2 regions of the Arthrobacter arnarulunnguaqae genome follow, and region 2 is predicted to be linked to the other one. Evidence: predicted binding sites of a transcription regulator. Region 2 holds the regulator's gene; the other holds the start of a gene.
What was found. Region 2 encodes HrcA, which represses chaperone genes, less so after heat shock. Its sites were predicted from a motif close to TTNGCACTCGNNNNNNNCGAGTGCNAA; they were not measured.

Region 1 (3,760 bases), on a different contig from region 2:
ATCCGGGGCCATGCCCGCCGCCAAGCGCGGGCCCGCGGGGATGTCCTCGCCCCGCGGAGCTGGCGGCAACGCAAAAAGCGGATGCTGTTCGGGTGCGTCCGGCGAATCGTGCATCCGTTCATTCTGCCGCGCGCGGGGGACCGGCCGTTCAAATGACAACCCTGTGATTCGGAACTACCATGGGAGGCGTGCCCCGCGCCCGCGCGGCACTGGACCGGGAGGAGCGTTGTGGCAGCGGAAGAGACCGAACCGGGATTCGCCGGGGATCCCGAGAGCGACCTCGACGAGCGCGCCCAGCGCATGCTGGCACTGGAACGGCAGTGGTGGAAGTACGCCGGCGCCAAGGAGCAGGCCATCCGCGAGCTGTTCGACCTCTCCGCGGCGAACTACTACCAGGTGCTCAACGCGCTTATCGACTCCGAGTCGGCGCTCGCGCACGATCCCATGCTGGTGAAGAGATTGCGTAGACTACGTTCAACCCGCCACCGGGCCCGAAGCGCGCGCAGGCTGGCCACGGAGGCGTAGCCGGCGCCGACGTACCGATCAGATCCAAGGACAACGATGAGCAAGTACGCGAACGACGAATTCGACAGGGTTCCGGAGTTCACCGACCGCAACGGGGTCCACCGGGCCGAGACCGCGGGCACCGCCAAGCGCCCGGGCCTGGGCCTGTTGATGGGCGTCGGGGTCCTCGCGCTGCTGGTCGGACTGTTCTCGTTCTTCGTCCTGCCCCAGATGACCGGCACGCCGACCGCTTCCCCCGGGGACTCCTCGGGCGCCCCGGCTGCGAGCTCCGATGCCGCGAACAGCAGCGACGCGGAATCCGAGCCCGCCGAGTCCGAGCCCGCGGAGTCCGAGCCGGTCGAGTCCGAGGCACCGGAATCTGAGTCCGAGGAGCCCGAGGCATCGCCGGAGCCCGAGGCGTCGCCGGAGCCCGAGGAATCCGACGAGCCGGAGGAGTCCAGCGAGGCCGCCGGCGCCGTCGACCGGTCGGCGCCCGTCGGCGTCTACAACGGAGCAGGGCGCTCCGGGCTGGCCGGTTCGGTGGCGTCGAGCCTGCGCAACGGCGGGTTCACGTCCATCAGCGCGGCGAACTGGTCCCGGCAGGAAAACGTGTCGGTGGTCTACTTCCGCTCCGAGTCCTCGCGCTCCACGGCCCAGGAGGCCGCACGGGTCCTGGGCATCGCCACGGTCTTCCAAACGCCGAACATCCCCACGGAGATCTCCGTGGTGCTCGGCCGCGACTACAGCTAGTTCCGTCCGACCAATCCGTGGCGAATTGGGCGCCGCGCTTGCACTCTCGGGGCGAGAGTGCCAATAATTGATTTAGCACTCGGGTGCCGTGACTGCCAAGAGTCCATCGACGACGTCGTACGGGCCACGATCTTTCGCGGGGCGCCGGGTGAACCCCTGGCCAGTTGCAGCGAGGAAGTCCGGTTGGCGTACCGAAAGCGCCACCCGGCTGCCGTCCGTCGCGGGCGTTGCCTCCGGCCCATGAAAACGCATGACTGTCCCGAAAGGACCACAAGCCGCCATGGCCAAGATGATTGCATTTGACGAGGAAGCACGCCGCGGCCTCGAACGGGGCCTGAACACCCTGGCCGACGCCGTCAAGGTGACCCTCGGCCCGCGTGGCCGCAACGTCGTTCTCGAGAAGAAGTGGGGCGCGCCCACGATCACGAACGACGGCGTGTCCATCGCCAAGGAGATCGAGCTCGAGGACCCGTACGAGAAGATCGGTGCCGAGCTCGTCAAGGAAGTTGCCAAGAAGACGGACGACGTCGCCGGCGACGGAACCACCACCGCCACCGTTCTCGCGCAGGCACTGGTCAAGGAAGGCCTGCGCAACGTTGCCGCCGGCGCTGACCCGCTGAGCCTCAAGCGCGGGATCGAGAAGGCCGTCGCGGCAGTGACGGCCGAGCTGGTCGCCTCCGCCAAGGAAATCGAGACCAAGGAACAGATCGCCGCCACGGCGTCCATCTCCGCCGGCGACAACCAGATCGGCGAGCTCATCGCGGAGGCCCTGGACAAGGTCGGCAAGGAAGGCGTCATCACGGTCGAGGAGTCCAACACCTTCGGGCTGGACCTCGAGCTGACCGAGGGCATGCGCTTCGACAAGGGCTACATCTCGGCCTACTTCGTCACCGACGCCGAGCGTCAGGAAACGGTCCTCGAGGACCCGTACATCCTGATCGTCAACTCGAAGATCTCCAACGTCAAGGACCTCGTCGCGGTCCTGGAGAAGGTCATGCAGTCCGGCAAGCCGCTGCTGATCATCGCCGAGGACATCGAGGGCGAGGCCCTGGCCACGCTGGTCGTCAACAAGATCCGCGGCCTGTTCAAGTCCGTGGCCGTCAAGGCCCCGGGCTTCGGCGACCGCCGCAAGGCCATGCTGGCCGACATCGCCATCCTCACCGGTGGCCAGGTCATCTCCGAGGAGGTCGGCCTCAAGCTCGAGACCGCCACCTTGGACCTGCTGGGCCAGGCGCGCAAGGTCGTCGTCACCAAGGACGAGACCACCATCGTCGAGGGTGCCGGCGACGCCGAGGAGATCGCCGGACGCGTCAGCCAGATCCGCGCCGAGATCGAGAACTCCGACTCGGACTACGACCGCGAGAAGCTGCAGGAGCGCCTCGCCAAGCTGGCCGGTGGCGTTGCCGTCATCAAGGCCGGCGCGGCGACCGAGGTCGAGCTCAAGGAGCGCAAGCACCGCATCGAAGACGCCGTCCGCAACGCGAAGGCCGCCGTCGAAGAGGGCATCGTCGCCGGTGGCGGCGTGGCCCTCCTTCAGGCCGGCGAGCGCGCGTTCGCCAAGCTGCAGCTCGAGGGCGACGAGGCGACCGGCGCGAACATCGTCAAGGTTGCCGTCGAGGCTCCGCTGAAGCAGATCGCCTTCAACGCCGGCCTGGAGCCGGGCGTCGTCGCCGACAAGGTCAAGGGCCTGCCTTCGGGCCACGGCCTGAACGCCGCCACGGGCGTCTACGAGGACCTGCTGGCCGCGGGCGTGAACGACCCGGTGAAGGTCACGCGCTCCGCTCTGCAGAACGCCGCGTCGATCGCAGGGCTGTTCCTCACCACCGAGGCCGTTGTCGCCGACAAGCCGGAAAAGGCCGCTGCGGCCATGCCCGGTGGCGACGACATGGGCGGCATGGGCGGCATGGGCGGCTTCTAGCCACCCGCCGCTCCGGCGGCACCACCCGAACGCCCCGGTCGATGACCGGACAACGATGGCCGCGGTTCCCCAGGCGGGGGCCGCGGCCATCGGCGTGATGTGGTCGTTCGAACATGGTTCGGGCCTACGGCGATCCGTTCGCCTGCCGGCGTCGGCCGTGGTGCCGGGGCCTACGGCAGTCGCTCGAGGCCGGCCAGCTCGCTGCGCAGGTTTGCCCTCGCGGACGCCTCCCAGAGTTCCCGGCCGACGGTCGTTCCGTACAGGGGATCCACATCCAAAAGGGACCTCAGGACACCTGCGCGGCCCGCGGCGAATGCCGCGTCCGGAACGTGGGCATAGTCGCGGCGGACGGCCGCGACATAGCGGCCGTACTCCGCCGAGGGACGCGCCAGCACCTCGAGGTCCGCGTCGCACAACAGCCTTCCCGCAGCGTCGTCCGGCGCTGGCCGATGTCCGGCGGTGAGCCGAACCAGCCGCGCCGCCTCGGCCACCTCCGCCGGGGGCAGGCCCGCTCGGCCCAGCAGGCGCTCTGCGAGTTGCGCCGAGTCGTCCTCGTCGGCCCCCGCGACGCCCGCATAGACGGCATCG
Region 2 (3,760 bases):
GTTGACCTCGATGCCCGCGACGACCCCGCTCACCGTCAGGTAAACCCAGATGGCCACCGCGATCACCGCGAAGACGCTCCCGACCACCGGGATCAACGTGAGGATGTTGGACAGCATCGCCAAAACCGTCAACGGCACCGTGAAGTTCAGGGCCTCTTTGGACTCCTGCGCGGTGAACGGGCCGCGCCCGCGGTACACGAAATAGATCACTGCCGACGGAATGAAACCGAGGATCGATCCGAAGTGGGCGATCGTTGCCCATTGCCGGTCCTCCGAAGGAGACAACGGCAACGGCGAGGGGGAGGAGGCCTCGTAGTGCCTGCGGTCCCCGGAATCGTTCCGTGCCTTTTCGCTAAACCCGTGGGTCACGCCCGAGTCTCCATTCATGGTCGCCTATTGCGGCCAGTTTATCCCGTGAAGTCGGTGGTTCGCGCACGACGGGCCGGTGGTTCGGCGCGGATCCGCTCCGCGCGCCGGGCCTGTCCCGTGTCGCTACCCGCGTGGGCCACCCTCGGCCGTCAGGAAATCGATGACCTCCTCCACGCGGCCCAGCAGGCTGGCCTCCAAGTCCGCGTAGCTCGTGACGCTCGCCAGCAGGCGCTTCCAACCCAGCGCCACGTCCGCTTGGGTTGCATGCGGCCACCCGAGGCCCCGAAGGATCCCCGTTTTCCAGTCGGTCCCGCGGGGCGCAACCGGCCAGGCGCGAATGCCGAGCACCGAAGGGCGGATGGCCTGCCATACGTCGACGTAGGGGTGGCCGACGATCAGGACGTTGCCACGCGCACCCGGCACGGCCATGGCCTCGGCGGCGATCCGGGCTTCCTTGCTGCCCGGCACCAGATGGTCCACCAGAATGCCGAGCCGCCGTCCCGGCCCCGGGGCGAATTCCCGCACGGCAGACGCCAGGTCGTCGACGCCGTGCAGGGGCTCCACGACAACACCCTCGACGCGCAGGTCGTGGCCCCATACCTTCTCGACCAGCTCCGCGTCGTGCTTGCCCTCGACCCAAACGCGGCTCGCCCGAGCCGTCCGCGCCCTGAGGTTCTCGACCCGCACCGAACCGGACGCCGTACGCGCCGGCCGCGGCGGCGTGCCGCCCCGAACCGGCTCCACGATCTCGACGGGCTCGCCCTCGATCAGGAATCCGAAACCGGTCGGGAAGGACTTGGTTTTTCCGCGCCGGTCCTCAAGGACCACGATCCGCATGCCCCCGGACTTTTCGACCCGGACTACTTCGCCCACCCATTCCGTCTGCACGTCCTCGAGGACCAGACCCAACGCGGCGGGGACTTGGCGAAGTTTCCTCGGTCGCGGGGCCGAGATCTCGCGGGCGCCCCATTCGTAGTTGTTCACAGTGCCTGACACAGCCTTTCGTGGTGCGCCCACGGGGGCGGCGGTGCGATCCGGCCATCCGGCGCGCAGCCACCATGCTAACAACCTCGAAACGTATTAGACTTGGCACTTGACGGCGTCGAGTGCCAAACCGCCCCGTCGTCCAACCATCGCCCACGAGACGGAATCGGGAGGGAAGGGATGTCCGAACCACGACGCCTCGAGGTGCTCCGGGCCATCGTCGAGGACTATGTGCACTCCCGCGAGCCCGTGGGGTCGAAGGCTCTTGTCGAGCGCCACCAGCTGGGCGTGTCTGCGGCGACCATCCGCAACGACATGGCGGCGCTGGAGGACGAGGGTCTGATCGCCGCGCCGCACACCTCTTCCGGGCGTGTCCCCACCGAACAGGGGTATCGGCGTTTCGTCGACCGCATCGAGGACGTGCGGCCGCTTTCCGCCGCGGAGCGCCGCGCCATCCAATCCCTCATCGAAGGCGCGGACGACGTCGACGACGTCCTCGAGCGCACGGTTCGCCTTTTGGCGCAATTGACCCACCAGGTCGCCGTCATCCAGGTTCCGCAGTACAGCGACGCGGCTGTCCGCCACATCGAACTGGTGGGGCTCGGCGCCGGACAGGTGCTGGCCGTCCTGATCAGCACTTCGGGCAAGGTCGAGCAGCGTGTTGTGCTCACTCCGGCGGAGACGAACGAAGACGACCTGCACACCATCAAGGCGGCGTTCATGGCGATGGCGGCCGGCGGCAAGCTGGCCGAGCTGTCGCCGCTGGCGGGCGCCGCCGTGGAGAACGTGCCCGTTAGGCTCCGCCCGGCCGCACGGATACTCGCCGGCGCGCTCGGCGCGCTGGGCGACAACAGCGTGGTCGATCGAATTGTGATGGCCGGTACGGCCAACCTCGCGCGCTCCACGGGCGACTTCCCGCTCACCATTACCCCGGTCCTCGAGGCCCTCGAGGAGCAAGTCGTGCTGCTGCGGTTGTTCTCGGAGATGGAATTGGATGCACGGGGCATCGCGGTTCGGATCGGCAGCGAAAACGCGTACGGTGGTTTGGTTGAGACCTCACTGATCGCCACGGCCTACGGGCCGGGCCAATCGTCCAAGATGGGCATCCTCGGCCCCACGCGCATGGACTACCCCAGCAGCATGGCCGCCGTCCGCGCGGTCGCCCGCTATCTTTCCCGGATCCTGGCCGGCTAACGCCGACCCACCGGTTAACCAAGCATCGAAAAGCAGGAAAGGACACAGCGAACACTGTGAGCAACCACTACGACGTACTCGGCGTCGCGCAGGGCGCGACGACCGAGGAGATCAAGAAGGCCTACCGCAAGCTTGCGCGTAAGCTGCACCCGGACGTCAACCCGGGAGACGGCGCCGCGGACGAGTTCAAGCTCGTCACCCGCGCCTACGAGGTCCTGTCGGATCCGGAGAAGCGCCGCAATTACGACACCACGGGCAACGAGAACGGCAACGCCGCGGGACCCGGCCCCGGAGCGGGCTACGGCTTCAACGACATCTTCGAGCAGTTCTTCGGCGGGACGGGGCAGGCCGCCGGGCCCGCTTCGCGGACCAGCCGGGGCCGCGATGCGCTGATCACCGCGCCGATCGACCTGAAGGACGCCGTCCAGGGCGTCGTCTACCCGTTGGAGATGGAAACCGCCGTCACGTGCACCGCCTGCCACGGGACGTGCTGCCAGCCGGGAACCTCGCCGGAGTCCTGCAACATCTGCAGGGGGCGCGGACAGGTGCAGCGGCCGGTTCGCTCCTTCCTCGGCCAGATGATGACGGTTGAGACGTGCAGCGCCTGCCGCGGTTTCGGAACGACCCTTCCCAGCCCGTGCAACGAGTGCATGGGACAGGGCCGCGTGCGTGAACGCGTCAGCAAGCAGCTCAAGGTGCCCGCGGGCGTGGCAACCGGCACCCGTATCCACCTCGCGGCGCAGGGCGAGGCCGGCCCCGGCGGCGGACCCGCCGGCGACCTCTATGTCGAGATCGAGGTCAAGCGCCATCCGGTCTTCGAACGCGAGGGCAACGACCTGCACGCCACGCTGACCGTGCCGATGACGGCAGCCGCCCTCGGCGCGGACCTGGACCTCGACACGTTCGATGGAAAGCAGGAGATCCGCGTGGAGTCGGGCTCGCAGTCCGGGGACACCGTGCGACTCTCGCAGCTCGGCGTTCCACGGCTTCGCGGCGGTGGGCGCGGCGACCTGATCGTGCACATCCAGGTCGAGACACCCACGAAGCTGGACGCCGAACAGCGGGACCTGTTGGAGCGGCTCGCGACGCTGCGCGGCGAGGAGGTCGCCGAGGGGCGGCTCTCCGAGCGTGGCGGCGTCTTCTCCCGCTTCTTCGACAAGCTTGGCCACCGCGGCTAATGAGCAACCAGGCCTTCCTCGTCGATCCGGGTGCC

Region 1: a site for HrcA is predicted at 1,327-1,353, ahead of groL (chaperonin GroEL). Genes of this name have one in related genera too.

The regions. Positions count from the first base shown of each region.
Region 1 covers NZ_JBIMER010000004.1:141,581-145,340, reverse strand. Annotated here, with positions in the region: gene ACHAAJ_RS06045 (uracil-DNA glycosylase) at 1-12, opposite strand, end outside; gene ACHAAJ_RS06040 (DUF3263 domain-containing protein) at 229-525, shown strand; gene ACHAAJ_RS06035 (LytR C-terminal domain-containing protein) at 562-1,254, shown strand; gene groL (chaperonin GroEL) at 1,535-3,172, shown strand; gene ACHAAJ_RS06025 (DUF4031 domain-containing protein) at 3,343-3,760, opposite strand, start outside.
Region 2 covers NZ_JBIMER010000001.1:431,189-434,948, reverse strand. Annotated here, with positions in the region: gene ACHAAJ_RS01970 (DUF4870 domain-containing protein) at 1-387, opposite strand, end outside; gene ACHAAJ_RS01965 (DUF3097 domain-containing protein) at 493-1,353, opposite strand; gene hrcA (heat-inducible transcriptional repressor HrcA) at 1,534-2,547, shown strand; gene dnaJ (molecular chaperone DnaJ) at 2,604-3,725, shown strand; gene ACHAAJ_RS01950 (16S rRNA (uracil(1498)-N(3))-methyltransferase) at 3,725-3,760, shown strand, end outside.